4 regions of the Scopulibacillus cellulosilyticus genome follow, and region 4 is predicted to be linked to each of the others. Evidence: riboswitches for the same ligand, from Rfam matches in the RefSeq annotation. Region 4 holds a riboswitch; each other region holds the start of a gene.
What was found. Region 4 has a riboswitch for thiamine pyrophosphate ahead of tenA (thiaminase II). Riboswitches for the same ligand answer to the same signal wherever they lie in the genome.
Positions count from the first base shown of each region.

Region 1: linked by a shared signal. The riboswitch ahead of ACFQRG_RS06755 (ECF transporter S component) and the one ahead of tenA (thiaminase II) in region 4 are both predicted to bind thiamine pyrophosphate.
Region 2: linked by a shared signal. The riboswitch ahead of ACFQRG_RS13345 (acetylornithine deacetylase) and the one ahead of tenA (thiaminase II) in region 4 are both predicted to bind thiamine pyrophosphate.
Region 3: linked by a shared signal. The riboswitch ahead of ACFQRG_RS11690 (solute carrier family 23 protein) and the one ahead of tenA (thiaminase II) in region 4 are both predicted to bind thiamine pyrophosphate.

Region 1 covers NZ_JBHTCO010000005.1:22,569-30,757, reverse strand. Annotated here, with positions in the region: gene ACFQRG_RS06765 (energy-coupling factor transporter transmembrane component T family protein) at 1-740, opposite strand, end outside; gene ACFQRG_RS06760 (ABC transporter ATP-binding protein) at 764-2,236, opposite strand; gene ACFQRG_RS06755 (ECF transporter S component) at 2,220-2,804, opposite strand; TPP riboswitch at 2,986-3,084, opposite strand; gene ACFQRG_RS06750 (DNA alkylation repair protein) at 3,314-3,574, shown strand; gene ACFQRG_RS06745 (spore germination protein) at 3,906-4,127, shown strand; gene gerPC (spore germination protein GerPC) at 4,204-4,821, shown strand; gene ACFQRG_RS06735 (spore gernimation protein GerPD) at 4,818-5,009, shown strand; gene ACFQRG_RS06730 (spore germination protein GerPE) at 5,009-5,386, shown strand; gene ACFQRG_RS06725 (spore germination protein) at 5,462-5,683, shown strand; gene ACFQRG_RS06720 (spore germination protein GerPB) at 5,705-5,953, shown strand; gene ACFQRG_RS06715 (hypothetical protein) at 6,052-6,636, shown strand; gene ACFQRG_RS06710 (hypothetical protein) at 6,686-6,886, shown strand; gene ACFQRG_RS06705 (YppE family protein) at 6,924-7,289, opposite strand; gene ACFQRG_RS06700 (hypothetical protein) at 7,360-7,680, opposite strand; gene ACFQRG_RS06695 (DUF2515 family protein) at 7,789-8,189, opposite strand, start outside.
Region 2 covers NZ_JBHTCO010000017.1:55,035-63,223, forward strand. Annotated here, with positions in the region: gene ACFQRG_RS13335 (ABC transporter ATP-binding protein) at 1-302, shown strand, start outside; gene ACFQRG_RS13340 (ABC transporter substrate-binding protein) at 667-1,809, shown strand; TPP riboswitch at 1,940-2,042, shown strand; gene ACFQRG_RS13345 (acetylornithine deacetylase) at 2,186-3,469, shown strand; gene tenA (thiaminase II) at 3,466-4,140, shown strand; gene ACFQRG_RS13355 (FUSC family protein) at 4,190-6,418, opposite strand; gene ACFQRG_RS13360 (ROK family transcriptional regulator) at 6,553-7,791, opposite strand; gene galT (galactose-1-phosphate uridylyltransferase) at 8,105-8,189, shown strand, end outside.
Region 3 covers NZ_JBHTCO010000014.1:74,461-82,649, forward strand. Annotated here, with positions in the region: gene ACFQRG_RS11660 (serine hydrolase domain-containing protein) at 1-65, shown strand, start outside; gene ACFQRG_RS11665 (teichoic acid D-Ala incorporation-associated protein DltX) at 275-421, shown strand; gene dltA (D-alanine--poly(phosphoribitol) ligase subunit DltA) at 437-1,963, shown strand; gene dltB (D-alanyl-lipoteichoic acid biosynthesis protein DltB) at 1,960-3,111, shown strand; gene dltC (D-alanine--poly(phosphoribitol) ligase subunit DltC) at 3,464-3,703, shown strand; gene dltD (D-alanyl-lipoteichoic acid biosynthesis protein DltD) at 3,700-4,881, shown strand; TPP riboswitch at 5,037-5,132, shown strand; gene ACFQRG_RS11690 (solute carrier family 23 protein) at 5,201-6,562, shown strand; gene ACFQRG_RS11695 (LuxE/PaaK family acyltransferase) at 6,546-7,640, shown strand; gene ACFQRG_RS11700 (acyl-CoA reductase) at 7,637-8,189, shown strand, end outside.
Region 4 covers NZ_JBHTCO010000020.1:149,921-158,109, reverse strand. Annotated here, with positions in the region: gene ACFQRG_RS15930 (hypothetical protein) at 1-368, shown strand, start outside; gene ACFQRG_RS15925 (CotH kinase family protein) at 476-1,561, opposite strand; gene ACFQRG_RS15920 (Fur-regulated basic protein FbpA) at 1,708-1,875, shown strand; gene ACFQRG_RS15915 (hypothetical protein) at 2,015-2,677, opposite strand; gene ACFQRG_RS15910 (CsxC family protein) at 2,874-3,659, opposite strand; gene tenA (thiaminase II) at 3,895-4,581, opposite strand; TPP riboswitch at 4,704-4,804, opposite strand; gene ACFQRG_RS15900 (hypothetical protein) at 4,963-5,244, opposite strand; gene ACFQRG_RS15895 (hypothetical protein) at 5,357-6,085, opposite strand; gene ACFQRG_RS15890 (lipoate--protein ligase family protein) at 6,464-7,279, shown strand; gene lipA (lipoyl synthase) at 7,296-8,189, shown strand, end outside.

The sequences.
Region 1 (8,189 bases), on a different contig from region 4:
AAAATAAAAGCTGCAGCCATTATAACTAACATTGTTAAAAAGAAAATAAAATCATAACTGCTTACCGGTACCTTATAGTAGTATGTCCGGTTTGCCGCAAGAGAAAACCGCTTCGCTTCCATGGCAACAGCCATCCTTTGCGCACGTCTGATTGATTGAGCTAAAAGCGTAATCGCATAGCGTTTGACCTTATTATATTGTCCTTTCAGCCCTTTATTCTTTTCAATGCCGCGAACTTTCATTGCCGCTCTAATAATATGAAACTCTTCATACATAATAGGAAGAATTCGGAAAGCCGCTAAAAAACCGTACGCAAATTTCGGCGGCAATTTAAGCTGCTGCATTAAAGAATAGAAAAACAGTACCGGTTTTGTTGTTGAGGCAAAAACGAGACTTAACATAGCATATAGAAAAGTTCGAAGCCCGATATGAAGCCCCCTAGCCAAGCTTTCTTCAGATATTACAATTAAATGCCATTGAAATAATATATGTGAGCCTTGACCAAAGAAAATCATTGTTGTCGAACTAAGTATAGCGAGTAAAAAAGAAAGCAATAACATCCAGAAAGACAATTTCATATTAAATCCATTAAAAACGAGATATAAAATAAAAAATAAGCTTGTCATCCAAATCATAGTGTTAAGGTTGTGAACCATGAGAACAGCAATAAATAAAATAGCAATAATTAGAAACTTAAGTGAGGGATTGACTTTAGAAAGCCATGTTTGATAAGTTAACAATTCTTTATCCATCTCCTTTCTAACTAAGCTTTAACTGCATCTAAATAAATGCTTTCTGTCCTGTTTAACATGAATTGTCCGCGGGCTGTCAGCAAATCTTTCTTCAATTTGCCGTCTTCAATCTCTAATATTCGGGTAGCAAAGCGTTTTACGATTTCCATTTCATGAGTAACCATTATAACAGCTGTGCCATTTCGTCTTAACTTCTCAAAATATTCAAGAAGGGCAAAAGTATTTTTTGCATCTTGGCCGAATGTCGGTTCATCTAATAAAATCATCTTTGGGCTTTCAAGTAATGCGCAAGCGACGCTTAAACGTCTTTTTTGCCCAATCGACAGTTGATATGGATGCTGATTGATTTGATTTGCAAGTGAAAATTGTATAAGGGCTTGATTGACCCGCTCATTAATGGTTGAATGATCAACTTTTTTCATTTTGAGTCCATATTCGAGCTCATCAATCACTTTATCCGTCACAAACTGAAACTCAGGATTTTGAAAGACGAATGTCATTCCCGAAGAACCCCCGTTAGAAAGATCACGGCAGTTGCCGCTGTTGGGCAGTAAATCCATGATACCCTCAAGAAGAGTACTTTTTCCTGCTCCGTTTTTGCCAATGATTGTAATCCATTCCCCGGATGATACCAACAGTTCCTGTACATGAACTTTAGGCGTCTTCTTACGGTAAACCGTAAAATCTTCAACTTGAAGCAACGGCGTGGTGTCTTGAGACTCTATCATCAAAGGCTCATTTCCATAATTTTGGTTCCAAACACCCGGATACCAAATGCCATAGTCATCAAGTTTACTTTGATAGTCTTTAAAAATAGTACCGGCTTCCCCATCGGCAATAATCTTTCCTTCATCATTGAATAAAACGACCCGGTCGACGAAATGAATAACATGGTCGATTTTATGCTCAACAATAATGACTGTTTTATCAGCGGCAACTTCCTGAATCATTTGCCATAACTCTTCTGTACCTTCCGGGTCAAGCATCGCTGTCGGCTCATCGAGAAACAGGGTATCAGGATCTAAGGCAAGCGCGGAAGCTGTCGCCAGCCGCTGCTTCATGCCTCCTGATAATTGATTGATCGGCGTATGCGTTTCTTCTAAATGAAGTCCAACCTTATTAAGATACTTTTTAATCATGTCCGGCATTTCTATACGAGGGACTTGAAGATTTTCTAATACAAAGGCAATTTCTTCATCAACATACGACATGCAAAATTGCGAATCAGGATCTTGAAAAACATAGCCCCATTTTTCAGGAAGTTTGATATCATCTGCCTTCATAGGGTACTCAATATGCTCCGGAACAAGACCGCACAGCACCTGCATGAGTGTTGATTTCCCGCAGCCGGACGGACCAAGCATCAGAATTTTTTCACCTTTTTTATAATGAAAAGACAAATCCTTAAACTGCATTTCTTTTTCCTTAGGAAAAGCTAAGCGCAAATTTGTGACACCATATTGGGTATTAATTAAGGACATCATAATCATCCTTTGAAACCGGTCTGACGATATTGGCTACCCCGGCTGATTCTAAAGCTTTAACAAGCACGTAAGAAAATGCTCCTGCAATCAATCCTGCGCCAATAAAACGGAAAATAATATTTAAAACAAGATTCCAGCCGGCAAGCTCGAATAAATAACCAAAACCTAAGTCCAATATAAAAGACGCAAGAGCAGATGCCATTCCAGAAAAAACGGCCACAGAAAGATTAAATTTCTTATAACGGAAAGCAAAGAATACGATCTCAGCAAAAAGACCTTGCAAAAAACCGTAATAAAAATCAACAATTCCTCCCTGACCGGCAAATAAAACTTCTCCTAAGGCGGCTGCCGTCTCTGCCAATACGGCGACACCCGGCTTTCTGATTAACAATAGCGCAAACGGCCCGGCCATAAACCACATACCATATACAAGCTGATCAATTTGCAGTCCCAATGGTTTTAATAAATAAGATACCGGGCCCCACAGTTTGTAAATCAAACCGAATACTAATGCGATTACAATTGTCACCAAAATGTCTGTGAGCTTTAACTTACGATTGTTTTTCACGAATTTTCCTCCTCCGGATTTGTCCCTTTGATCCATTAAATAACTGCGAGGCAGTCCTTTCGTGAAAATAGCAAACTGCCTTTTCAGATACCCTTTTTCCAATAACCGTCATATAAAAAAATGCCGCTTTCCGGTATTGGAAAGCGGCATAAGTTAACAAGGTCACCTGTCAATAGAAAGACAGTTACTTTTACCACTTTCCTTCGCTGGTATTATCCAGATCAGGTCTAAGGGTTTAGGCATAAGCCCCTCTCAGCGAAAAGCACCCCTAGTGGAACAAATCGAATATTTTTCTATTTATTAACACGTTACTACAAACATGAACATTTTTCAATATAAAGATTTATTTTAAAAACATATTTTTTTCTTAATTTTTCATATTGCTTTTTAAAATTTCTCTTCATTCGATCATATTCAACATATAAAGTGACAGGCTTGCCAATCGGCAAGTTTTCTTTAATAATCTTTTAATTTTTTGCAAAAAATGAAATAAGGAGGTGTTTTTTTTAATGTCTCATCCTTACCTTTGTCCAAATTGTAAAACAAATAAAACGCGCTTCAATATTATCGAGCAAAAACCTAAGGCAGTTAAAATGGATCCGAATACCGGAGAAATAACCGAGGAATATAACATGGATCATTTGGACCCTATTCATTTGCCCTATAATGGACCTGAACAAAAGGTCCAGTGCGGTGTTTGCGGGTTAATAGAGGATGAACAATCTTTTATTAAACGTGCAGAATACGCACAAAATAAAGAAAGTCTATAAAGTGAAACTTCCATCAGTGGGGGTTTTGTTCATCCCCCCACTGATGGTTAGTTGAACTTATCGGGGGGTTAGCGTCCGTTATCTCCCGCCTAAACTTCATTGTTTAAACTCAAGTTTTGAGGCGGGAGTTTTACGGACGCTTGCACCGGGATAAATCATTAATATTTTAACCAGCTGTCGGCTGGTTTTTTTCATTAAAACAGTTTAATTTAAAGGTACTGAACTCCCCGGTCCGTGTCTAAAGGGTTTACAAGCCGGCAAGTTTTCTTTAACAATTATTCGCCCATTTCATAGACTAATGTAAGGAAATCAGCAAAAGGATGTTATTCATATGCCTGCTCTTGTCGGTATAATCAAAATTAGTGTCATGTCAAGCTCCTCTGTTTTGAATGTCGGTGATGTTTATAATCTTTCGCCGTTTGCTTTTTCCAAAAGTTTTGCCGGGGCTGGTTCTTTTAACACTGGAGACAGATTAGTTATTCATAATGCACCAAATTCAACTCAGGTTGAAGATCCCGATCTTATTGACCAGGGAAATGCCTTAAATGTATAGCCCTTTTCTAAAATTTCTTTTTCACAGGTCATCGTCCCCCCTATTTACTGCATATCTTTAAATAGAGAGGTGAGCGATGGTGAATTACCAACAGCCTTATCAATGGCAACAAATTATACAACATTTGCACGGTAAGATGAATACGCAGGAAAAACGCATTCGGGAATTAGAAAAAGTGATTAAAACGATGAAAACAGATATGGACGGCTTAAAAAAACAACAACCTTTAACTGTCAATTATTCTTTTGACCAATTAAAAATTGACACGCTTGAGGGTACTTTGAATATTGGCTTAAACCCAAATAAAGATATGGAGGATCTGGACGATTTTACAATAAATGACCAAACCATTCATGCGCCGGAACAACCCATTGATCCTTCCTCAGCGGTTATGAATGATGTTAATCATTTTCTGAATCAGTATTTCAGAGAGCAAGCATTTGAAGATTTACGCGGGATCGAGCAAGAAAAAGGTTATCCTTTAGATGACACATATCGGCAGTTTATTATTAATGATGTTCAAAAACAGCTTAATAACCGGGCTCAATATTATTTATCTAAATACCAGGAGCAATATCTTGATAATCGGGAAGATTTAGTTGATGTCATTAATGAAAAGCTGCATGATGACATTAGAAAGGCATTTAGTATGTTTATTGATTATCTTCCTAAAAAAAGGCGTGATTCACAATGAATTTTAATGTCGTTAATAAGGAATTATGCGTGAACAATATAAGGATCATCGGTGTGGCAACGGCTTCTGTCGTACTGATTGGCGATGCAAAAACAATTGGATCATCGTCCATTTTCGATACTCCGGCAGAATCACTGATCGTCGGTGAAGCGCTCGCACCATATGCTGCTCAGGGGGTCGTGCGGTAGTGCCGGTTAGAACTTCAGTCGTAGACACGCTAAAAATTAACACCATTTCCTTAAGTTCAATCCTTGAGGTTGGTGATTCTAAGCGGGTCACACCAGTCGGAAAAGTTTTTGCCATCCAAAGAGAATATCCAATTTACCCTAAAAATGACCCCATTCTTAATCAGCATCATTATATTTTTGATGTACCATTGCTTGAAGCCAATATTTACGAACCTGTTCATACAAATGTCATTAATGAAGATCCTTTTATCAAGGTCAATCATATTAAAATAACCGGTGTATCTACGGCTTCTGTTATAGATGTTGGTTCTACAGATTATGTTTACACTGAAGCACGGGTTAAAAACATCCGGCAATTTTTTAATCCGCCTGACTGAGACCTCATTAATCTAACATTTAACCATTCACCGGCATAGAATAAATTTATCAATAGGTGTAAAGGATGTTTCGATATGCCATCAATTGCGGGACCAATTAAAATCAACAGTATAGGCAGCGGCGCCGTTTTTCACGTCGGCGACTCATTAAATATTGCGCCTAAAAGCACATCGAAAACATATGCCGGATCAGGTGCGTTAAGTACTGGCGACTTTTTACAAACAAATAATCTGATAAACAGCACAAATACTTTCGATTCAGATCTTGCAGACGGAAGTAATGCGGCTAATAATTAATTTTTTATTGGAGCGTTCCATATGAATTTTTTTATTAACCAAGACATTCATATTCATCAATTAAGAATTAATGGTCTATCAAATTCATCTGTATTACAAATTGGCAGTGCCGGAATGATTAAGCCTGTATCTAATGCCTATAATTCAGGAAGATTCACACAACCAGCACCTCAACTTGCCTTGCCGGGTCAAATAACACATCCAGGAGAAGCTCCCCAACCAAGTGAAACACTTCAGCCTATTCTAGTGCCTCTTCCTGCACCAACTTAAATTAACTGTCATTCTGGCGGATAAGATAATTTTGATTAAAAATATAGAAATTGAGACAACATATATAAGAAATATAAATTGTTGGAGATGATCCCTGCATGACAGTTATAAAACGTTTAATGGTTTTTCCAGCATTAATTCTTATTTTATTCATTGGGGAGGCTCATGTATCAAAAGCCTTTAATGTCCATCATGATCTTATAAAAAGCGCGCAATTAAAAACCAGTCAGGATTTGATTGCTTCATCCGATTTAATTATTTTAGCTGAGATTCAAGGTGTCAGTTATCAATTCAATACAGGGCGTCATACAGACATTGGTAAATTTATTAACTATGTACAGCCTTTATCCGTTAAAACAGTATACAAAGGGTCTGAACAACACGATGTTCATCTATTAACAACAGGCATTTATCCTTTACCTAAACCTGAGAATCCGCTTAATAATCTATATCCTGGCGCTATTGAAAACGGTACGTATCTAACCTTTTTAAAAAAAATTCCAGGCACGCCATATTATCAGTTAAACGGCGGATGGCAAGGATTATACCCGCTTATTAATGGCCGAACTTTTGCTTTATCCGGCGGTTTTACACGGTTTAACGACTTAGCTCCCAAAGATATTAACCACATTATTAAAACTCGCAATGGCGAGTTTTTTTCTATTAAAATTAGCATAATCTGATTTGGACAACCATATGATGTATTAAATAAACACATTGGGAGGACAAATAATGATTGCTGGAAAAGTATTGGAAAAGGCTAAACCTAAACGTTCATTCACAGATGCCGCGAAAACATTTATAAAAAGTTTTAACAAATTTCAACCAGAAGACCTCCTTGAGAAACTAACTAATGTCATGTTCAAAATCATCTTATTTTTAGGTATCCCATATTTTATATTTATATTTATAAAATTTTTAATGATTTATTAAAAAACAACCCTTCTGTCTATTACGACAGAAGGGTTATTTATAGTTGATTTAACATTGCATCCAGCACATAATCCACCGCTTTTATCGTTTCCAAAAAACGGCGGCGGCGCGTATCTTTTTGAAATGCTGTAACAGAGGTTATCGTCAAATTATCATACGTATCATTAATTTGTATATGATAAACATACTTTGGATGCTGTTTATTAATCCATTCCAGAGCCAATGGCTTCCATTGATCAGCTGCGGCAAGAACCTTATCTGCAAATGGCTTGACTGCACCATAAAAATCAACTTCATAACCTTCTTTGCGGGTCCGGTTGACAAATTGTTCATACGCCATTTGATTATATTCCTTCAGCAGTCTTGTTAATTGTCTTAGGGTTTGTATTTTTTCCTTGTCCACTGCTGTCACCCCCCTCTTCTATCGTACCAAAAGAAAAGGATTATGACATTTCTTTAACAACCATTGCTGCTTAAGAACCGACCAGTTCTTTCAATACCGGTAAATGGCGGTTTTTCATATTAGGCAAGGGAAAAATACCATTCAATTTAGTAAATCTCGTCAGCTCCCGATCAATTAATCTGATTTGTTGATCAATCTGATGAATCATATAATAGATATTTTCTAATTCCTGACGATGATGTAATATTTGCATGGATACAATCTCATCTGCTTTATTAGAAATTTTTTTCTCCAACTGATCCATTTTGACTTCCAGAAAATCCATCCGAACATCTAATTCTTTTCTTGATAAGCCATAAGAAGTTTCTTCAATATGCTTCTTCGTTTTCATGACCATCAACTCCCGTTGGTTTCTTAACTTAAATAGTTCTTTCTTTCTGGTGAACGTCCTGCCGGCTTGACAAAAGAAGTGCTTCTTCATCAAAGAAAGGTGGCTTTCTCATTCTTTTTTTAAAATTCGACAAAACAATGACATAAGAGCTGCTAATTTCTCAATTTGCTTTTGTTTTTTTACATACCAATGGCTGATGTCATAAGGTAAGAATTTTGGGTTATCAAACCATTTATTGTTTATTTCACCGTTAAACCAATCGTTTATTTCGCTTAAATGATGTTTAACAGGATTGTAAAAACTTCTTAAGTATGTATAATAGGTAGTTGTCTCCTGTCGAAATTGATCATAATCTATCCGTGATCCGGTTGGTTCTACGGTTAAAGCAAATTTTTGGATTTCCTTTGAAACTGGAGACTCAAACAGCAGCCATGACAGCTGTTTACCAAATTCAATTCTCTTTTCTACATGTGTAAATCGGTAAACAGAAAAGCCGTATAAAGCACCTT
Region 2 (8,189 bases), on a different contig from region 4:
AACCGTTTGCGGCTCTTGATGAGCAAAACAAATTTATTTTACAAGAGGAATTACTTAATATTTGGTCAGAAACAAAGAAAACAGTCTTGTTTATTACACATAGTATTGATGAAGCATTGCTGTTGAGCGACCGTATTTTATTAATGAGTACACAGCCCGGGCAGATTATTCGCGAGAAAATGATTGACGTACCGAGACCGAGAAAAGTAGAAACGATCCGTTCTAATCCAGAGATGTCGAAAGAGTTCGTTGATATTTGGGAGCATTTGCAAACCGCAGTGGAAAAAGCACGCCAATCTTAACTTTATAAATGTGAGTTCAAAAAGGGGGAACGAGCAAAGCTTCTCGAAATACTACGAGTTGCGACGAGAAGTTGGCGATACCTCTGTGAATAATCTGCGGCGCAGGAGCACGGTCTACTAGAATATTCATCTTTGAACACTGCGACGAGCTATGAATAGCTTCATCGATAATCCTCGCGCAGGAGCACGGTCTACTAGAATATTCATCTTTGAATACTGCGACGAGCTATGAATAGCTTCATCGATAATCCTCGCGCAGAGCACGGTCTACTAGAATATTCATCTTTGAACACTGCGACGAGCTATGAATAGCTTCATCGTTAATCCTCGCGCAGGAGCACAGAGACATCTTAGTATTTGCCCCATGTTTCCGGGACTTTTTGAACATCATCTAGAGGAGGCATGTAAGGTGTGGAAGAAATTCCTTGCCGCTTTATTAGTGATTCCGTTGTTTGTTTTGATTATAAGTGGCTGCCAGGGGGGAGATTCGTCAAAAGAAAAACAATCTAATGTTGTGGATACTAAGGCTAAACCGGTGGATGGCAATTTAAAACCATTAAAGAAGCCGACCACCGTGGTCATTGCGGAGGATGATTCCGCATCTGCTGCGGGATTTTATATTGCTAATGCTAAAGGATATTTCAAAGATTACAATATTAAAATCAAATTTGCTAAGTTCTCTAACAGTGATGATATGCTGCCGGCGCTCGCTTCCGGTAAAGTTGATATTGCAGGCGGTATTTCTTCCGCATCCTTCTTTAATTCGATGGCACAGGGAATAGATGTCAAAATGATTGCCGACAAAGGACATAATTTGAAAGGCCAATCCTACTTTTCCTTCGTGGTAAGTAAAAAGATGAAAAACAAAATAAAATCGTATAAAGATTTTAAAGGCAAAAAAATTGCTGTTTCTACAAAAAATGGGGTCGATGATTATATTTTTTCAAAAATGTTGAAGCATGCGGGACTTTCAAGAAAAGATGTTCATTTTGTTCTAATGCCTGATTTCGGCAATATGGTATCGGCAATCAGTAACGGTACAATTGATGCTGCTTTGCAAATCGAACCAATGATTACACAAGGCGAAGCGGAAGGTATCCATTATCGTTTCGGGGACACAACAGATTATGCACCAAAAGCTCAAATTGCCATGGTACTTGGATCGCCGAAGTTTGTTGATGATGAGCATGCTGTTGCACTAAGGTTTATGGTAGCTTACTTAAAAGGCGTCAGGGATTATAATGATGCATTCGTTAAGGGAAAAGGAAATAAAAAAGAAATCATAGACATCATGACGAAGAATACATCACTTAAAGATCCAAAAATATGGAACAAAGTCAGCGTGATAGGCCTAGACCCGAATGGTAAAATGTTTGTTAATAATATTAAAGATCAATATAAATGGTATAAATCACGCGGAGGCATTGACGGAAACGTAAATGTTAACAAAGCCGTTGATACCTCGTTGGCTAAAGAGGCAGTGAAAGTATTAGGGCCCTATAAATAATGAAATGACTCCTTAGGCGTTAAATACGGGGATAATTGTAATGACTTTAAGGAATATCCAATGACTGCCCTAAAAAATTGATCTTTAGAATCTATGAATTTATGTTAATATTATAATAACTGGATAAGTATTTAAACACTAGGGGAGCCAACAGGCTGAGATCAAACTTAAGTTTGAGACCCTTCGAACCTGACCTGGATAATACCTGCGTAGGGAAGTGGAAGCTTGCCATTTAGGCTTGATCAATGTATTTAAACCACTCTTTATGCTAAAAAGAGTGGTTTTTTGCGTTATAAATTGGCAAGTTTACTTTAACAGATATGTGCGCGGCCGCAAGTCCTCGTTCTCATAAACTTTGTCAGGAGGGGATATTATTATGACAACATTAACAGAACAAATTGAAATAAAATTAGAGGAAACTCAAGATGAATTATTACAATTGTTAGAGGAATTAGTCCGTTTTCCAACGGTTAGTCCGCCGGCAAGAAATACAACAGAAGCTCAATTATTTATCCAAAATTACTTGGAACACCTAAATTTCAAAACAGAAAAATGGGATGTGTTCCCCGGTGATCCAAATGTTGTTGGTATTAGAAAAGGAACAGATTCAGACCGTTATAATAGTCTAATTCTTAATGGCCATATAGATGTAGCCGAGGTCGGAGATGATTCAAATTGGACAAGTTCACCCTTTCAATTAAGAAAAGAAAATAAATATGTATACGGACGGGGTGCAGCGGATATGAAGGGAGGACTTGCTTGCGCTTTGTTTTCGATTAAGCTTTTAACGGAACTTGGTATAGAGCTAAAAGGAGACTTGCAATTTCAATCCGTCATCGGCGAAGAGGTTGGTGAAGCGGGCACTTTGTCTTGCACTGAAAAAGGTTATACGGGGGACTTTGCGATTGTCATGGACACAAGTCACTTAAATATCCAAGGACAAGGCGGTGTCATTACCGGGTGGATAACTGTAAAAAGTAAACAAACGTTCCACGATGGCCTCAGGTCTAAAATGATTCATGCCGGCGGCGGGATTAAAGGAGCCAGTGCCATAGAAAAAATGATGAAAGTCATTCAGGGTTTACAAGAACTGGAACGCCATTGGTCGATTACAAAAAGTTATCCAGGGTTTCCGCCGGGGATCAATACGATTAATCCGGCTGTCATCGAAGGAGGGAGACATGCGGCCTTTATTGCAGATGAGTGTAAGTTGTGGATTACCGTTCATTTTTATCCTGATGAAACGTATGAAGAGGTGATAAAAGAAATTGAGGATCATTTATACAATACAGCATTGGCAGACCCATGGCTAAAAGAGAATCCACCGGAATTTCGTTGGGGCGGCAAATCAATGATCGAAGACCGCGGAGAGATTTTTCCTTCGTTGGAAATTAACCCGGATCACCCAGCAGTTGTTCGTTTAAGCAATCATCACAAGAAAGTAACAAATGAAGAAGCTGTTATAGGTATGTCAACATCTGTCAACGATTCCGGGTGGCTTGGAAGAGCCGGTATTCCTGCCGTTACATATGGGCCGGGGCAATTAGAAGATGCCCATTCAGTAGATGAAAAAGTGAGTATTCATGAATTGCTGGATTTTACAAAAACAATGGCGTGTTTTATTGCTGATTGGTGCAACACACGAAAGGAGAGAGAATGATGTCATTTACAGAACGGTTATCTAAAAATATCGAACCTATTTGGGCGAAAATCCATGATCATCCTTTTGTCCAAGGGATCGGAAATGGAACATTACCTCAAGAAACGTTTGCCTATTATATGAAACAAGATTATGTGTATTTAATCGACTATGCCAAGCTGTTTGCAATAGGTTCTATAAAAGCAAGAGATATTGAAACAATGGGGTGGTTTGCCAGACTTCTGCACGAAACATTCAACACTGAGATGGATTTACATAGGCAATATGCATCGGAATTTGGAATTACAAGAGAGGAATTGGAGCGAACCGAACCAACGCCTATCAACTTAGCATATACACGCTATATGCTCCATGTTGCCCAAAACGGTTCACTTTCTGAACTTGTCTCTTGTCTTCTTCCGTGCATGTGGAGCTATTGGGAAATCGGAAAGGAACTGTATGCCTATAATGGAGAGTCATTGTCCAAGAACCCTTACGCAAAGTGGATTGAAATGTATGCATCAGATGACTTCGGGGAGCTTTGTCAATGGCTGATTGAATGTCTTGATAAACAGACGAATGGAAAGCCGGAATTTGAACTTCAAGTTTTAGAGAAACATTTTCAAACGACATCCCGTTATGAGTATATGTTTTGGAATATGGTCTATGAGCAGCATGAATGGCCAATATGACAGGCGGTATGTTAAAAAAATGAATTAAAAATAGAAGCCCTGGACGGCATTACCGTTCAGGGCTTCTATCGCAGGAAGATGGAATTGTCGTTATGACTTCAGCGCCAAAATCTTTGGCTAAGGAGACGATGGAAGAATTGATACGCCAAATGTAATATAAGTCATAAACTAATTGGTCTTGATTGCTGTTTCCACGAAATGATTGTTCAGGAAAACGTTCAATTTGTTCTCTTTCTTTTTCAAGCTTCCATACTCTTGCTTTAAATGTTTTTCCTATCATCAGCTTATTTAAAGTATCAAGGTTATCTTGTAACCGTTGATTAACCTGTATTAGCGTCCTTTGTAAAAAGGGATTGATTCTGATCTTTCCTTCTGTGTTTGTAGAAGCTGTGAGATGTTTTGCATAATAATTCAAGGCGGTTAGAACGGTCAGCCTTCGTTCGATGCCGGATCTCCCTAACGCACCGGGTGTGTTATGAAGCGGTTTTGCTTCATCCCTGATTTGCTGAAGTTTCTCGTCCAATTCCAATGCCATATCCGCAAGGTAAGCGGATTGATCACTATCTATTAATTTGTTAATAAAACCATTAAGGTATAGTTTTAAGCCGTTCAGGAAGTCTACGGTTCTATCGGAGACTTTATCCCGAGTTTTTATAGGAAGGACAAGAACGGAAACGAGCAATCCGATGCCGACTCCCACAAGTGTATCAATAACACGTGCGGTTAATAATTGTTCATTAACGCCGCCGAGCAAAAGATTATACATGATTGCTAAGACCATTGTCATCCAAAAAGTCATCAGTGCATATGAAATATCAAGGAGATAAAAAGCCATAAAAATACAAATGAACAAGAGTAAGAGTTCCAAATCCGTACGCCCGTCTACAAGATGAGCGAAAAAGAATCCGCAAACCGCTCCAATCAGCGTACCAATAAATCTATGAAAGGCTTTGACAAACGTTCTCCCTACCGATTCGGTTCCAAGAAGAACGACAAACGCAGAAAGTAATGCCCAGAACTGGTGAGCAGGCGACAAAAGATAGCCAAATATTGTTGCAAGCTCACAGGCAATAGCGGCCTGGACGGCTTTCTTTGTGGATACCCGCATCCCCTTTTCATTTTCGTTGTTGCTTGACTCCAATTCGTCACTCTCAGAATTCTCGATGTTTAAAAAAGATTTAAGCTTCTCTTTGTTTATATTTTCTATTCTAATTTGGCGCATACGGTTGGCGCCTTCAATAAGGTGGCTTGCAATCGATTCTACGCGTCTGATTAAATACAACCAGTCTTGATTTTCATCATTTTTGTGATGAAATTGGTCTAAATATGCCCTTAACTCGCGAACAGCATTTTCAGCTTCCTTTAAATGCGAATGGTCATAATCATCCTCCTGCACATCCGAATAGCGTAACGAACGGACGACATTTAGCAGTGATTTTCTGATCACATCATTTTCAAATGCGTGTAATAGCTTTAAACGTTTTAACGCTGAGAATAATGTCTCTATTAACATTTCTGCATTAAAAATATACACTCGCAGGTGCTGGGAGCGAATGCCGGGCCATATTCGAGATGGCTCTGTGGAATGGAGTTCACCTGACAGCATTCTCGTATATGCGTTTAACTTTGTGATATGTCTGTTAAGACGGTTGAGCCTGAGCCAATTAATTTTTAAATCCTGTATCATATCAATCATGATGTCAAACGTTAAATTAACTTGAATATGGAATGAAGCCATGCTGCGTTTTAACGTCCTATCGGAGCGCTCTTTGAATAGAATAAAATGGGACAAATAAGCCGACGCAACACCGATAATAATACCAATTAAAAATAAAAGGAGCTGGTCAAACTTAACGTGCAAGAGAACGGATATATATAAGGAAAAAAACGAGACCATACATAAAGAAAAATAACGTGAACGATAACGCTGTAAATAAAAGGCTGAAAAAATAACAATAAGTAATACAATATCTATCACATGGTTAAAAGTTGACGTCCATGTACCTACTGTGACCGAAATACCCCCAGACAAAGGCAAGAGACACGTGGTGACTTTTTGTTCTGCCATTGTATCGTCATTGACGGCTGTAATGCTCATAAGACTTATGATGCCCGATAAAATGGCGGCTGTTATCTCTCCTTTTGCGAAAGTATTAACGATAAAAAGCATGCTGAGGACAGAACAGGCAACCGCAAATGTGACTCTGAGTGCCTTTTGAAGACGCATTCGTCCGGGATCTGAGGCGGAAATTCGATCAATCCAACGACGAACAGCCAAAAAGTTTATCCATTTTAAATTCATACCTTTTATGATATATGAAAAACAAAATGAGAGCCAGTCAATGAACTTTTTCTGTTTACGGAAAAAAGCTAAAAAAACCGGACCCAAGCGGGAACGGCTTTTATAACTTTTTAAAGTATGTTTTTGTGTGGGGATTCGGTAAAGAACAGCTCAACCAGCATGAGGCAAACCGCGCCAATAACCGCTGCTTGATCACCGAGTTTTGTAAGCATAACTTGAGTTGCTTTAGCTTGATCGGTCAGCCCTCTTTGGCTGATCGTATCCTTAATACTATCTAAAAGAATGTCGCCTGACTTTGTTACACCGCCGCCCATAATAATGCAGCTTGGATTTACGATATGGATAAGGTTGCTTAACCCGATGCCAAGGTATTTTCCCGTTTGTTTAAGCAATTTAATGCAAAATTGATCGCCTTGTAAAGCTGCCTGGTTAATCAACTCACCTGTCAATTGATCAAGATTATTGTCCGTCATTTCTATAAGCATGCTTTCTTCACCCATAACGAGCTGTTTCTTGGCACGTTCGGCGATATAAGGTCCTGCCGCTAATGCTTCAAGGCAGCCGTAATTGCCGCAGCTGCATTTAGGTCCATCAATATCGATGGTCATGTGACCGATTTCTCCGCTTAAGAATTCATTTCCGTGAAGTAACTTCCCATTAATAATTATGCCTGCACCGATTCCTTGGCCAACATTAACACAGACAAAGTCACCGATATCATAGCCATTTCCAAACCATGCTTCACCCAAAGCCATCGAGTTGGCATCATTTTCTATTTTAACAGTCATATTAAATTCAGATTCAAGATGTTCTTTAATTGGAATGTTACGGAGCTTCAACCCCGGGGCATAAATGGCTATACCGTTTTCAATATCAACAATGCCGTGCATGGCCACACCAATACCTAAAATATGTTCATGATTAATTTGTTTATTTTGATTAAGAAGCTGTTTTACTGAGTTTGATAGTAATGATAGAAGACTTTCATTTGTGACCGGATGAATAATATCTATGAAAACTGAGTCAATGATACCGGCATTCAAATTGGTTATGACGGAATAAATGGAGGTTGGGCTGACATCAATTCCAATGACGAAGAAATTTTTTGCATTTATAATAAGCATTGTCGGTTTTCTTCCGCCCCTTGATTCTCCTTGGTTGCTTTCAATAACAATATCAGAATCAATTAATTCTTTAACAATATTACTGACTGTTGGGGGCGTTAACTTAGTCTGTTTGGCAATTTCCGCGCGTGAAATAGGGCCTTCAGTTCTTATTTTATTTAAAATTAATGAGCGGTTAAGTGATTTCATTAATTGGAAGCTTCCGGCTAATAGCTTTTGTGTCATTGATACCACTCCTATGAACGATTAAAACAAAAATAAATTAATTTATACTAAGATTCTGTATATGCCTTTAGTCTTAACAATGGGCAAGTTTTCTTTAATTATAACTCTAGCTGCTTATTGAGTAAAATGGAAATTTACTGATAAAATAGTAAACAGCGCTATTGATAATGTTGTTTATAGGTCCTATAATGAAAGTAAATAAAATTAATTAATAAAGTGTCGGCTGAACTATTTTATCTTACTAAAAGAGTAAATGATAGTAGTTTTAGAAATCTTAATAAAGAAAGCGCTACCTAAAAGAGGAGGGTCATTAATGGCTGAATTAAGATATAATCCTTTACTTGACGACTGGACAATGGTTTCGGCAAAGCGGCAAAACCGTCCGCAAATGCCTAAAG
Region 3 (8,189 bases), on a different contig from region 4:
TATCCAAGCCTGTTCTTGCCAATCCAGCACCTGGACCTGTACACAAACAGGCTGTCCAAAATTAAAAGGTTCTATTTTTTCAATCAGGGCAAGGGTTTATCGAATATAGTGCCAATTGATTAGTGGTTACAAAAAGGTAACATTATTGGAAAAAGGGTAAAATATGTGTCTTGGATGTTATATAATGAAAAAGCTTTAAAGCAAAAAAACCTTTAAAGCAAAAAAACCTTGTGAAAAATGTAGAATAGTTTTCCTTATATCAAGGAGTGGAAGTATGAAAACGATCAAAGAACTTTGGTCACGGCCGATCACACAATGGTTTGTTAAAACTCTTTATTATCTTGTGATCATTATTGCTCTAGTATGGTTGTATGGCGCGAAAGCCACTCATTCGGCTCCATTTATTTATAATGAATTTTAAAAGGTGATGATGAGAATGAATTTAAATTTAATCGAAAAGATTAACAATTGGGCAAAAGAGACTCCTGAAAAAATAGCATTTGTTTGGAGAGACCAAAAGATGACTTATAGTCAGCTTAAAGAGTCTTCCGATGCACTGGCTTATTGGATTGCTAAAGAATACCCGAACGATGATTCACCTATTTTAGTTCATGGACATATGCAGCCAGAAATGATCATTTGCTTTTTAGCAGCAGTAAAAGCCGGACATTCTTATATACCAGTTGATATCTCTATCCCGGAAGACCGTATTCACCGTATGATCGAAAGTTCCGGGGCAAAGCTTATGATTTCTCAAGAAGCACTGACTATAAACGGTTTGCAAATTCGATCAATTAATCCTTTTGAATTAAATGAAATATTCCAGACTTGTAAAGGGCATATGCCAATGCCGGAACAAGCTGTTCGAGGCGAGGATAACTTTTATATTATTTATACCTCTGGCAGTACAGGCAATCCAAAAGGTGTTCAGATTACCTTAAATTGCTTGGAAAGCTTCGTAAAATGGGCGACAAATGATTTTGGATTACAATCAGGGCAAGTTTTCTTGAACCAAGCGCCGTTTTCGTTTGACCTGTCAGTTATGGATCTCTATCCAAGTCTCGTCACAGGCGGAACGCTTTGGGCCATTGATAAAGAAATGATTGCGAAACCAAAGGAACTGTTTGCATCTTTCGAACAATCAAATATCGAAGTTTGGACTTCTACACCGTCTTTTGCGGAAATGTGCTTAATGGCTCCCGGCTTCTCAAGTGAAATGCTTCCTTCCCTTAATACTTTCTTATTTTGCGGGGAGGTCTTACCAAACAATTTAGCAAGACAGCTGTTAGAAAGATTTCCTGGAGCACAAATTATCAATTCATACGGCCCAACTGAAGCAACAGTTGCCGTTACGAGTGTCATCATTGATAAGGAAATGACCGGAAAATACGATTCTCTTCCGGTCGGCTATTGTAAGAGCGACTGCCAAATTCTGATTATGAAAGAAGACGGCTCATTAGCAGCCGATGGTGAAAAGGGAGAAATCGTTATTGTCGGCCCAAGTGTCAGCAAAGGTTATTTAAGTGCTCCGGAGTTAACGGAAAAAGCATTTATGACTATAAATGGCGAGCGGGCCTATAGAACAAAAGATGCCGGGGTATTGGAAGATGGCATGCTTTTCTGCCACGGCCGGATGGACAACCAAATTAAATTACACGGATATCGTATGGAAATTGAAGAAATTGAACATCATCTTCGTTCAAGTGCTTATGTTAATGCCGCTGTTGTATTGCCGATAAAGAGAAATGATGCATACGACCATCTATTAGCGATCGTCGTTCCAAATGAGCATCAATTTGAAAAGGAATTTCAGTTAACATCGGCGATTAAAAAAGAATTGGCAGCTGAACTGCCAGCCTATATGATTCCGAGAAAATTCGTTTACCAATCTTCCATTCCAATGACTGCTAACGGTAAGGTAGATCGCAAAGCGTTACTGAAAGAGGTAACAATGACCGTATGATTCCTTATGCAACATTTTACTATTTTATCATCTTAGCGATACTGCTCATCCCGTCAATCATTGCAGGACTTAATGGAAAATCACTTAAAACGTATAATTCGGTTGTCGCAATATTTTTTCTCGTGCTCACTTTCTATAATAAGCCGGCACAGGCTATATCGTTAATCATTTTTGTCATTTGGCAAGTTGTATTAATTAAGGGATATTTACCTGTTCGGAAAAAAAATAATCCAACCAGCATGTTCTATTTAACGGTTGCGCTATCCATTTTGCCGCTGGTTATCGTTAAGTTTGCACCGTATTTCAAAAGCTTGAGCATGGTCGGCTTCCTTGGCATATCGTATTTAACTTTTAGGGCCGTTCAAATGATCATTGATATCCGTGATGGGCAGCTGAAGGAAGTTTCTGTATACCGCTTCCTTCGCTTCCTGTTATTTTTCCCGACAATCTCATCCGGACCAATTGATCGTTATCGCCGGTTCGAAAAGGATATCGAACATACGCCGACGTCTGCGGAATATAAGGAACTTCTCTACCGCGGTATAAATCGTATTATTCAAGGGTTCCTTTACAAATTCATTATCGGGTACCTTATTAATCAGCATATCCTAATGTCCGGGTACCTCAAACAAGATACGTTCTTGAGTATTGTCATCTATATGTATGCCTACAGTATGTACCTGTTCTTTGATTTTGCCGGCTACAGTAATTTTGCTATTGGCACAAGTTATTTACTCGGGATTAAGACCCCTGAAAACTTTAATAAGCCGTTTCTTAGCCGTAACATCAAGGATTTCTGGAATCGTTGGCATATGACATTATCTTTTTGGTTTAGAGATTATATTTTTATGCGGTTTGTATTTACGATGACCAAAAAGAAAGTATTTAAAAACCGTTACACAACATCCTATATAGGGATTTTTATAAATTTCTTCGTTATGGGATTGTGGCACGGACCTTTTCCGCACTATATTGTTTATGGCTTGCTTCACACCTTTTATTTTATCTTTTTTGATGTATTTGAGCGGAAAAACAAGAAGCATAAATTTTGGCCGGACAATAAGTTGACGCATGTCTTATCTGTTGTGATTACATTTAACTTTGTATGTTTTAGCCTTCTTATTTTCTCAGGAAGACTATTCACTTAAAAAAGGATGTTCAAAAAAGTCCGGGAAACATTGCAGGCGAATTTCTTCGTTGCGTTGCCACTGCGGTCCTCACGTGCCGGGCAATTCTAAGATGTACCTGTGCTCCTGCGCTGCAGCATATTCACAGAGGCATCTCCGACTTCTCGTCGCAACTCGTAGTGTTTCGAGAAGTATCGCTCGTCGATCCGGTCCTCGTGGACTGCCGCGCCTCGAAATTCCGACGCACAGGACGTGCTAGTACTGGCGTTGTCACATGGACGCGACGTTTTTAGCCAGTGTTGGCCCTGTTTGTCCTCCCTTTTGAACACCATTAAAATATAGAACTTTTCATTGAAAAAGGAGACGTATAACAATGGCTGAATTTAAAGAACAAGTATTAGATATTCTTGAAGATGTTTGTGAAAACGATATTGTTAAGGAAAATCCTGATGTAAAAATATTTGAAGATGGCATTTTGGATTCCTTTGGAACTGTCAATCTTTTAGTCGAAATTGAAGATAAACTAGGCATTCCGGTATCGATTTCCGAATTTGATCGCGAAGAATGGGCGACACCTAACCTTATTATTAATAAGTTGGCTGAAATGAAATGAAAAAACCGAGGTATGGCCCATTAATCTTGGCCATCATCATTTTCCTTGCCTTATTGTTTACGCCGGGCAGTGTACAGCATGCGCTTATAAGCAATAAGAAGGTAAACCAGGCGGCAACGAGCTTGGATCCAAATATGTTTCAAGGTATAGCCCTGCAACAAAAAGCAATGGATGATAAAAAATATCTTCCTATTTATGGGTCATCTGAACTTTTGCGTTTAGATCCTTTCCACCCGTCTAACTATTTTAAAGTCAATCCTGACGGGTTCACCCCATTTCTAGTCGGGCGCGGCGGTATGCAGTCACTCGTTCACTTTTTGAACTTTGCATCCATGTCAAATGACCTTAAAAATAGGAAAATTGTCTTTATCCTATCCCCGCAATGGTTTGCTCAACAGGGGTTGGATAGAAAGCATTTTGATCCAAACTTTTCAAAACTGCAGGCCTATGATTTCGTATTTAACAAAAACATAGACCCTTCATTAAAGAAACGCGCTGCCAGGCGGTTACTGCAATTTAAATTTATTAGAAAAGATAAGAATCTGGCTTATTTATTAAAAGGAATCGGTTATAGTAATCAGACAAATAAATTGAAGCTGTTGGGCGAGAAGGCGTATGGAGAATTTGACTATAGGGTGCTCATGTGGAGAGATACGATAAAATCTTTCTCTGTTCATCCCCATCATCCTAATGTTGATCCAAGCTTAAAAAATCTTTCTTGGAAACAGCTCCGTCATCGCGGCGATTTAATGGGTGAAAAAGACAGTACTTCTAACACTTACGGTATTAACAATCATTATTGGAAGAAAATAAAACCTAAATATAGTCATCTAAAGGGATATAGAAAGCATGAAAGGTATTATCATTCACCTGAGTACGGTGACTTGCAGCTTGTGCTGGACTTATTAAAAGAAAAACATGCAAAAGCAATGTTTATCTCTGTTCCAGAGAATGGCCGCTGGTACGATTATGCCGGGGTCCCTAAGAAGACGCGGCAATACTACTATGCCAGAGTCCGCAAGCAAGTAGAAAAGGCTGGTTTTCCGGTGGCGGATTTCTCAAGCCATGAATATGACAAGTACTTTTTAAAGGATACAATGCATCTCGGCTGGAAGGGCTGGGTTTACGTTGATCAAGCGATCAAAAAATTCTACGACAGTCCTAATGGAAAATTATAAAAACGGTGCCTGCTGGCACCGTTTTTAAACTTATGATGATCATTAAGAAACGTCAAAAGTCATCCATTATTAAAATAAAAACCCGAAAAATATTCATTTGATATAAAAAGTTTGACGAATTTTAAACATAGGTGTACGATACAGAAAAAAAGAAAAGTCACCACTAGGGGAGCTTTAAGCTGAGAGAAGTGATTCGACCCTTTGAACCTGATCTAGTTAACACTAGCGTAGGGAAGTGGCGTGGATTTATATTTATACAGTTTGTATATATTGAAGCCACCCGCTTGCCGGGTGGCTTTTTTTGATGGGAGGATATTTTATGCAACAAAAGATAGAAACGGAAGAACAACTTTCGGATAACTCAGGAATAGTCACAGTTGGTTTGGAAGAAAAATTATCACCGGTTCGAGGATTTTTATATGGTTTGCAGCATGTCTTTGTTTCAAACGTTTGGCTTGATCCTGTGTTTGTGACTGCGATGATCGGGCTGTCGTTTGCCTTAGCCGCAAACATGGTGAATGCCATTTTTATTGCAGCGGGCTTGGTCACGCTTGTACAGGCAACACGGCTTGTACGATTACCTGTTGTTCAAGGTCCGTCGGCCGCTTTTGATTCACTTATGATATCTGCCGGAAAAGCTAACGGATTGGCAGCTGCCGGCGGGGGGATTGTGTTAAGCGGAATCATCATTTTTATATTAGCTATTACGGGCTTGCTTGGGAAATTGAAATCTTTTTTTACAGCAGTCGTATCCGGTTCAGTGATTTTAATTGTCGGCGTTGCACTATCCGGCTTTACACTGTCACTTTATTTAGGAGGGGACCCGGGATCGAAAACTTTTCTTGATGGAAAAACGCTGACAATCTCAGTTGCTACTTCATTAATTGTCCTGTTTTTATCTGTATTTGGGACAGGCATGCTTCGTTCGTATTCTTTTCTCATCGCTCTAGTTGCCGGTGATGTTATCGCATTTTTGCTTGGGGAAGTTAATTTTTCTAAGGTCGCAACAAGCGGTTGGTTTGGATTGCCCCATATACTTCCTTATGGTGCGCTTAAATTTGACTGGGTCTCATTTGGGACATTTTTCTTTGCGTATATTGTGGCAGTATTTGAAGCTATGGGTGTTTATCATGCTGCGGCAGAAATGGTGAACGCCCCGTTAGATAACAAACGGATTCGAAAGGGATTTGCCGGTGAATCGATTGGTTCAATCATTTCAACGCTTATCGGCGGTTTCCCGACGACAGGATTTGGCCAAAATGTCGGTTTGATCCGATTAACGGGCGTCGGCTCACGGCATGCGGTTAAGGCAGCCGGGATTATCTTTCTTGTACTTGGTTTTATTCCTAAGGCGGGAGCGATGCTTGCTGTGACGCCTGACGCTGTTGTTGGCGGGATCTTTTTGCCGGCGGCTGCATCGCTTATTTTTACGGGTATTAATATTCTTGGAAAAATGAAGAAAACTGAAGCGAATTTCATGATTGCAGGCTTGTCGATTTTATTATCCATCGCGCTCCCAAACTATTTTACCAATGTTCATGGTTTCTTAGGGAAATTCCTTAGCAACACGATTTTAGTAGGTGCCGTTACTGCTATTTTGCTGCAATTAGTGTTAGTCAATATTCCTAGCTGGTTGGGGATAAATAAAGAAAGAGGGAAAAATAATGAGGAAAGAATCTAAAGAAATAACCGAACAAATCTTAACTTTTATTGAGGAGTCAAATGAAGAAGAATCACGATTCAATGAGCTGGCTCTAAAACTATTTACCTATCAATTTAAGTTTAATCTTCCTTATAAGAAGTTTTGCCAAAAGCGAAGGAAAACCCCGCTGACAGTAAAAAATTGGAGGGAAATACCGGTTATACCAATTCAAGCGTTTAAAGAGCTTGTGCTGTCTTGCGAACCGGCTGAAGAGGCTGAGGCCGTTTTTATGACAAGCGGAACAACAAATGCTGAAAAACGCGGAAAAAATCATCATCCTTCTTTGCAAGTCTGGGATGCTTCAATGATGACCGGCTTTAAACAGTTTGTCGTCCCTGATGGAAAAAAGAGAGCCATTTTTGTTCTTTCACCGGGAGAAGATTTGAATAAAAACTCATCGTTGTCACGGTATTTAACAATGGCGGTAAAACATTTCGGCAATGAAAACAGCCGGAATTTCTTTAATAAAGACGGGCTGGATATGAATAGTTTGGTAAAGGCACTTAAGGAAAGTGAAGAAAGGAAAGAACCCGTCATGCTAATGGGAGCTTCCTTTGCTTATGTGCATTTTCTTGATTACTGCAAGGAGCATGGCAACCGGTTTAAACTTGCATCCGGCAGCAGGCTGTTTGACACGGGAGGTTTTAAAGGTCAATCCCGTGAGGTAAAAAAAGAAGAGCTCTATTTATCCTTCGAGGAAACATTCGCTATCAGTCAAAAAGATTGCATTAACATGTACGGTATGACCGAATTAAGCTCGCAAATTTACGATCAAAAATTTGTGTTCCGTGACCGGCTGAATACGAAAATGTCCAGCGCTTCCTGGTTAAAGACGCTTGTCCTCCATCCTGAAACGCTTGAACCGTTAAAAGACGGTGAAATTGGAATTCTTGCTCATTATGATCTGGCAAACTGGAATTCTTGTCTCGCAATTTTAACTGAAGATATGGGATATAAAACAGCGGATGGTTTGACTTTGCTTGGCCGGGCTGAAGGGTCCGAAGCCCGGGGATGTTCAATATCTGTTGATCAATTAATGGAGGCTCAGCAACAATGATAGATAAAGAGGGGGCGCAAGTGATAGACGCTTATTTTGTGCCAAAAGGGTTTCAGTTAACATCGTTCACCGAACGGATTTATGAATCAGAATATGAGAACTTAATTTTACGGTTCCCGGTGTTTTCCAGCGGAGATATATCAGAACTCTCTCAAACAATTAAAGCTAATCGGCGAAACTGTCTCCTGAATTTAAAAATAGCAGAAGTTGTTGACATCATAGATAGCGCTGTACAGAAATGGCTGGATCCAAATTATCCTTTTAGGCAATTGGCAGAAAAATGGCTGCCGGTAATCACAGGCTATCATAAAGAAATGATTCGTCTTGAATTAAAACGGTTTATGCGGACATTTCGAAAAAAAGAACTTCTCCGTTTTCTTGACGAAGAATTCGATAACCCCGCAGTGCTTGATGAATTTCGCCCCCGTAAAACAGGTGGTTTTAGCAAGGCATACGGCCCTAAGCTCATTTTTCATATTTTCTCAGGCAATGTTCCGGGGCTGCCTATTTGGAGCATGATAATGGGACTGCTTATTAAATCGGCGAACA
Region 4 (8,189 bases):
ACCATATAAAGAGTATTAGTCATGTATCAGACCAGAAAAAGGATTCCGGGTCAAGCGGACAATCAAATGGAAGGTCTAATCGGAGAAGCCGTAATAATAGTAGCCAAAACGAGGTCATGGATGCTGTTGAAATAGCAAAAACAGCCGGAACTGAATTATATATGTACAATGAGCCATGGGAAACTTCTTGCGAACCTGGCACTTCCAGCAAACGGACCAGGACTTCAAGAAATAGAAGAAGATCCCATCGCTCGGGGAGCATGGGCGGACAAACCGGACCAACAATTTTCACTCGTTCGAATCAAATTCCTAGACCCGTACATCCAAGCGCTTCAATGGGCTACTCTAAAGTTAGCCGGTCTTCTTAAAGGCAGGACAATATTTATCCGTTACGACATTTAAAATAATTTTTCCAAATAAGAATAATCATCGCTCTCCTTTAAAAACAGACTCCATTTTAAACATGGGGTCTTTTCTATTCCAAATCGGATAAATGTTTCCTCAAGTAAAGATTCCGATCTTTAATAAAATCGATAATGATTTGAGGTTCTTTATCAAAAACCTGGATGTCTTTTTTTATATAAGGGTCCTTTAATACATAGGGACGTAATAATTCATGCATGGATATAATTTTTGGCCTTAAATATTCAACTGTAAACTCCTTATTAAGTATATTTTGCAGTAAACGGCGGTAATACTTTCGAAACGAGTGTACATCTAACAGACGGGCTGTTAAGGTGTTGTAGCCGGTAATCGGTATATAATCGAAGTCCATAATTATTCCGTTTATATCCCGTCCCCAGGTTGCATCATAGTCCCAAGGTATCATTTCAAATAACCCCGTGTCTTCGCGGCGGTATAATGCATAATTATGGACAAACCCATCGAAATTCTGCGTACAAATGACACCTGATAACCAACGAAAATATTTATCAATGTCTATATATTTGACAATCTCTTTTTCAAAATGGCTTTTGGAAAGCGTATTAATTTTATAAATTAATTCCTTTAGAAAAAGATCATCTTCATCTGTTCCTTCCTTCCTGCTGTATCCAGAATCAAGGGATTCTTTAACATCTTCATCAATAGGACTCATTAAAGAAAAATTAGCATCATCGTCTTCCGCATAATAAATCGGGCCATCTGGCAAATTTCTTCTATAAAGAAAATGCCGGTCAACCGATTCTAATTGTAAATAAACGCCCTGATGCAATCCGTTAATATTAATCCTGACATAACTTGATTCAGGCGATAAGGTGCCAATGCTTGAAAAAAAATCTAACGAAAGTTTATTTCTCAGCAATGATTTATCCATATATTCTGCATTGAAATGAAGCTCCTTGACCATAAAGTCATTTCTTGGGAATTCTATCCGGTATGATTTTTTTTTGAACTTACGAATATGCGAACCGCGATAAACAATGTCTATGTCGTATTTCTTTTTTCCAATCATCAGCTTTGCGATGACTGGATCATCACACCAAATATCGCTGCGCAATTCTTTGAAATCTAAAGGATGAATAAAGATTTTGTAAAGAGGGACTTCACTTTGAATACTCATATAATCTTTCCCTTTTATTTTTTATATTGGTAATACATAACCTATGATGATAGTCGTTTGAGTGGGAATTAAATTAACCGGCATTATTACAATTTTTATGTTTAAAAAAGCTTGGGATAGGGTATCAACCTGTTGGGAGGGATAACATGACTAAAAAACCCATCGATTCCAACCAAAAAGATACTTATATACAGAGGTTATTGAATAAAGGTATTTTCAAAATTAATGATAAGCAGCTTTATGAATACACAAAAGAACAACTGAAATTTTTTTATGAACAAGGAATAATTAAGGATTCTAAAAAAATTACCTAACCATTCAGAAGAATAAACGGAAAAATTCGCAAAAAATTAATTAAAAAATACTTGATGTTTGAGCCCTTCTTTATAACCGGACTTCGGAAACGAGGTCAATTAATAAATTAAGGAGGGCTTTGCCATGCCATTGTACAGCCTATGTAATATCAACTAATTGCTGTTGAAAAATAAGAACAGATATCGTTGCATCTAATTGAAACTGTATACAAGTGTTCTCTTCATGCTGATAAGTTTCCGTTGATACAATGTGGGTCCAGTGGTGTTTATAAGTAAAGGGATCTGAAGGGCCATAAATGATTTGTTCGCGATTTTTATATTGTTTCTCGTTGCTTTCAGATTCAAAGGTATACTCCCTGGATTGATTTTGCGGTGAAAAAAGTGGAGGATTGTAAAGATTGACAGGCGTTGTCATTTGAAAAGGTACGTATGCTTCTTCGCATAAGACTTTATCATCATCCTTTGGTACGTATTCGATATTGGCTATAAGAGTCCCTTTTGTAAAAAGATGATTCGATTGTGCGGGCATGTCACATTTTAACTTTTCCTGTCTCCATTTTATCTTTATGATATGATCAGTAAGGTGTTTTAAGAAATGTTGAGCTTCAATATTGATTTGAATTTCAGGATTGGCTATAAGGATTGGCATGGATGCGGTTGTTTCAGATAAATGGCATATTTCCGGCTTAAGTGTACATAAATCTTGATTTTCTGTATCCTTTACAGTGTTTTTATTTGCATCAAGATTAATTTTGGCAATCTTCATTGCGGGAAAGTTTGAAAAAGGATATTCATTACCCATAGGGTCACCCTCCAATAAAAGATTATTGACAGCGTATGTAATAAAAACTTATCCGGTGACTGGTTTAGTTGTTAGAGGTGGGAAGTTGGAGGCTAGAATAGAACTTGATGAAATACTTTTGATGCCATTTTTAAAATCATTTAACAAAATAAAAAACCTTGAAGAAAATCTTCAAGGTTTTTTAATCATTTACTTATTAATCGTCCCAGTCATCGCATTTTGATTTTTTATTTGATCCGCCAACACTTACTTGTTGCCTTTGAAGGACTTTAAGGGTGACTTCAACGACCATTTTTTCCTCCATTGAAGTGAAAGTTCCTGTAGTCATGCTGCGATTGGTGGCTTCATCTAATTCTACAAATTGGCTTGACAGTAATTCAACATAAGGAAGTTCATTGAAGGTTTCAGAGGATACTTGGTTGTTTTTGCAAAAATTACTTGATAATATTTGATCATCTCCACAAGCTGTTGGTACATTAGTAGAATTAAAATAACTGAATTGGGTTGGTGGAGTACCTGGACTGAATTTTGGCTGCTTAATAAACTTAATTGCCGTTACTGTTGAAAAAGGTACATCAACAGTTAATGAACGAACCTCAGAGGTCATGCTGGTAGATGTTTGGCATCGCGGTGTTGTGTATTCGATGTCTTTTCTTACAAAACCTCGTATAAATAACTTATTTGTTGGCAGCAAAAGACGTGCTTGGGTAATGACTAGATTCTTTTTAATGTTTCTGATTTCAAGAACAGGTTCAGAAAAGTTAATCGTTGAATCCATATCAATTTGAACTGTTGTTTCAGCCAGAACAACAGGTACATTAATATAAGAGCTTCCAGTTGTTACAGAAGGTGTGACAGGCGTATTGCTAGTTTCAGGAATACTGGTAGATAAATTCATTTCAACACTTGGGCGGCTTGGATTTATAAAAGGGGCAGGCGCATCATGATTGCCATGCTTATGGTGATGTTTTTCTTTAGACAAAATAAAAAACTCCCTTCCTCTTTTTACTATATTTTATGTTTTGGAAGGGATTAGGGTTGGACTAACATTCTCATAAAATAGCTGATTCTTAATAATATCTAAAAATGAGATGTTTCTCTGTAAATGACGGATAACCCAGCAGCAGTTAACTGCCTTTAGTGACAGAAAACTACTGCTAAATTCACTTTTTGAAGCCATTAATCTATTAATAACCTGATACTTATATAGATATTCTTTATACTGTAACTAAATCAACAGGCCACTTTTCAAGAGTATAAGCCATTTGCCAAAATCCGTATTCTAATTGGCAGCTTTTGGTGAAGTGATTTTTTGCTTTTTGCTTTTCATCTTCGCTGGCAGTTTGAGCCCATTGGTCAAGACGTTCACATAAAACTTCGGTTAATGACTTTTCTTCACTTTCTCTTCCGTAGAAGGCGATCCAATCATAGAAAGGATGGCTTGCATCCGGCTTGAGCTCATTCATAAATTTTTTCCCGATTTCCCAGTAGGTCCATGGACAAGGAAGAAGGGCAGCAATGATTTCCCCTAGCGAGCCGGTGGCAGCTACTGACAGCATATGTTTGATGTAATGGCTTGCAGTGGGTGCTAATGGTTCATATTGCAGGTCATCATAGTTAACACCGGCAACTTGGCAAAAATTATGATGAGGATGGATTTCGCTGTTTAGGACAAAAGAAATTTGATTATTAAACAGCCTGATATCATCACGAGTATCACATTTGGCAATAGCTAAACCATAAACTTTCATAAAGGCATTTAAGTATTCAAAATCTTGCTTTACATAGTGGATAAGCTGCTCTTTTTCCAGATATCCCTTGGCAATGCCTTGAACAAATGGATGATTAAAAATTGCCTCAAAAATAGGATCAGCGTCTTTTCTTAATTCTTCAGTGAAAGTCATTGTTTTTCCTCCTTTGTTTTCTAGGAAGCCACAGAGGAAATATCTTTATAGCATGAAAAAACCGCCCCATACAGATGGAGCGGTTCGTTTTATTTTTTAAAATAAAGCCCGAAAAAATGAGCTTTCCACCAACTCCACTTTCCTACGCTGGTATTAACCAGATCAGGTTCTAAGGGATCAAGGATATCCTTATCTCAGCCTAACGGCACCCCTAGTGGACTTCCTATGAAATTATCTTTAGATTAACCCATGTTTTTTGAAATGTCAAATAATCTATGAGGCAAAGGCTTAATCTCAAAGTTATTACTATTTTTCTTAAATAAACATCCCCTTTATCTAATCATAAATAAATAATAGAGGTTAGATAAAGGGGGTTCATAATTAAAATGATCTTACGGGTCTAATCCAAGGCTTTTCTGTGTTTGATTTAAAACTATCATCTTTAGACAACCGATTCTTTTTGCCTTTAATCAATTTATCTAAATTCTTTAACATATGGTTAAATTGATTATTATTTAATGTACCATTTGCATGCATCATACAAGCCATTGCATAAGCAATAGCCGTTGTATCCACGATAACGGTAACATCAACATCTGAATTCCCGCTTCTGCTGACTATCGCTTGGTTATCAGATTTGTTAATAGGATCTTGAAAACTCATTATTAACCTCCTCAATCTTATAATAGATTCAGGATATTAGCCAAAACTAATATCCTGAAAAACACCTTTCTTAATTGAAATCAGGTATCGGCAAAAATACCTGCCTTGAATGTTAACGGTTTCTTCTACGGTTTCCGCTTGATCTTCTATTTTGCTGGTTAGATCTGCGTGTACGTCCGCTAGACCTTCTTGTTTGACCGCTGGTTCTGCGCGTACGTCTGCCGGATCTTCTTGTTTGACCGCTGGTTCTGCGCATACGTCCGCTAGACCTTCTTATTTGACCGCTGGTTCTGCGCATACGTCTGCCGGATCTTCTTGTTTGACCGCTGGTTCTGCGCATACGTCCGCTAGACCTTCTCGTTTGACCGCTGGATCGGCGTATAAGTCCGCTGGATCTCCTTTGACCGCTGGATCGGCGTATAAGTCCGCTGGATCTCCTTTGACCGCTGGTTCTGCGCATACGTCCGCTAGACCTTCTTGTTTGACCGCTGGTTCTGCGTATAAGTCCACTTGATCTTCTTCTTAGGCCACTGGTTCTTCTTATTAATCCGCTAGATCTTCTGCGACCGCTCGTTCTTCTGCGACCGCTAGTCCTTCTGCGTCCGCTGCTCCTTCTATCATCATCTGCCCCAGGGTCAGCGATAGCGCGGTTATTAATCCGGATATCGACATAAGAGTTTCCGCTTTTAACAACATTAGCCGTGTTATTGTTTTTATCTTTTATATCATTATCATCATTGTCGGTGTCTACATCTACCCAAATATCATTTTGTCTATTTCTTCTATTTCCGCTTTCGTTCTCACGACTGCGTCGATGTCCGCTTTCACGATCGAAGCTCATTAATAATCCCCCTTGAAAGTTAATGTATTATATATATATGGATTTATCTAAATGACGTATAGGTTGATTTATTCATATAATTTACTTATTTTTTACTAGACTTTCATACCTTATCATCAAAAGACTATCAACTTTTGCACTAAGTTAGCTTTTGAAAATGCGGAATCTGTAATATGTTTGTATATGGAAATTATTTTTTATAATTATAAAATTGTAAGCGGTAAAGGATGGTTTACAACTAGAAGTCTTTGTTGTTATCATAAAGAAGATTTAAGAGGAAGTTCAAAAAGTCCTGGATACATGTTTTGTCCTCCTTTTTGAACGCGTATTTTTAGAGCGAAATATAGATTTTCTCAAGATGAAAAGGGATGAAGTATCATGGAAAAATGGCTGTTTATTGATTCGGGAATCAATACGCCTGCATTTAACATGGCAATGGATGAGGCATTGTTGGATTGGCATAGTCAAGGGCTTATTCCGCCGGTGGTTAGATTTTATGGATGGAATCCTCCAGGCTTTTCAGTTGGCTATTTTCAAAAAACTGAAGGTAAAATTGATTTTGAGGCTGTAAAAAAACACGGATTTGAATTAGTAAGACGGCCGACAGGAGGGCGGGCGGTTCTTCATGATGATGAACTGACATACAGCGTCATTGTCAGTGAAGACCATAAAATGATGCCTAAATCAGTCTCTCAAGCTTATCGTGTGATTTCCAAAGGATTGCTCGAAGGTTATAAAAATCTTGGGATAGAAGCTGAATTTTCCGTTCCTGAAGGTAAATTAGGCATGACTGGTTCAGCGGTTTGCTTTGATGAAGCCTCTTGGTATGAGTTAATTGTTGATGGGAAAAAGGCTGCAGGAAGCGCACAAACCCGTCAAAAAGGCGTCATCTTACAACATGGTTCTATCCCGATTAGTATGGATGTTGAAACTTTATTTGACTGTTTTATATATCCAAATGATCGTGTTAAAGCGCGCGCGTTGCGAAGCTTCTATAATAAAGCGGTATCAATCAATGATTGTGCAGGAAGAAAAGTAGGCTTGGATGAAGTAAAAGAGGCTTTTTATAACGGATTTAAAAAAGGTTTGGAAGTTGACCTTGAATCCTATACTTTAAGTGACGATCAACTTGAAAAAATCCATGACATTGCTAAAAATAAGTACCAAAGTCAACAATGGAACTATTCACGATAACAAGGGAGTGTAGTCGATGGCTAAACAACAGGAACATCTAAGAAAGCCTGAATGGTTGAAAATTAAACTCAACACAAACAAAGAATATACCGGTCTTAAAAAAATGATGCGTGAGAAACGGTTACATACGGTTTGTGAGGAAGCAAGATGTCCAAATATTCATGAGTGCTGGGCTTCACGTAAAACAGCTACCTTTATGATCCTTGGCGATGTTTGTACACGCGGCTGCCGTTTCTGTGCGGTCAAGACAGGTCTGCCGACAGAACTTGACTGGCAAGAACCGGAAAGGGTTGCTGAATCGGTAGAGCTTATGGGACTCCGCCATGTGGTTGTTACAGCTGTGGCAAGGGATGACTTGCAAGACGGCGGTGCTGCTGTTTTTGCGGAAACGATTCGTGCCATTCGCAGGCGTGTGCCATTCTGTACAGTAGAAGTGCTTCCATCCGATATGAAAGGCGATTACGAAAGCTTGCATACATTAATGGATGCTAAACCGGATATTTTCAATCATAATATTGAAACAGTTCGCCGTCTTACCAAAAAAGTCCGTGCAAGAGCAACTTATGATCGTTCACTTGAACTGTTGAAAAGAGTAAAGGAAATTAGTCCGAATACGCCAACGAAATCAAGTATTATGGTCGGCTTAGGGGAAGAAAAAGAAGAAATTATCCAAGCGATGGATGACCTTCTTGCACATAATGTCGACATTATGACAATTGGTCAATATTTACAGCCGACTAAGAAACATCTTGATGTTGTCAGATATTATCATCCTGATGAATTTGCAGAACTTAAAGAAATTGCCTTGTCTAAAGGTTTTAGACACTGTGAAGCGGGACCGCTTGTCCGTTCATCTTACCATGCGGATGAACAAGTTAATGAAGCTGCCCGTCAAAGACAAATGCAAATG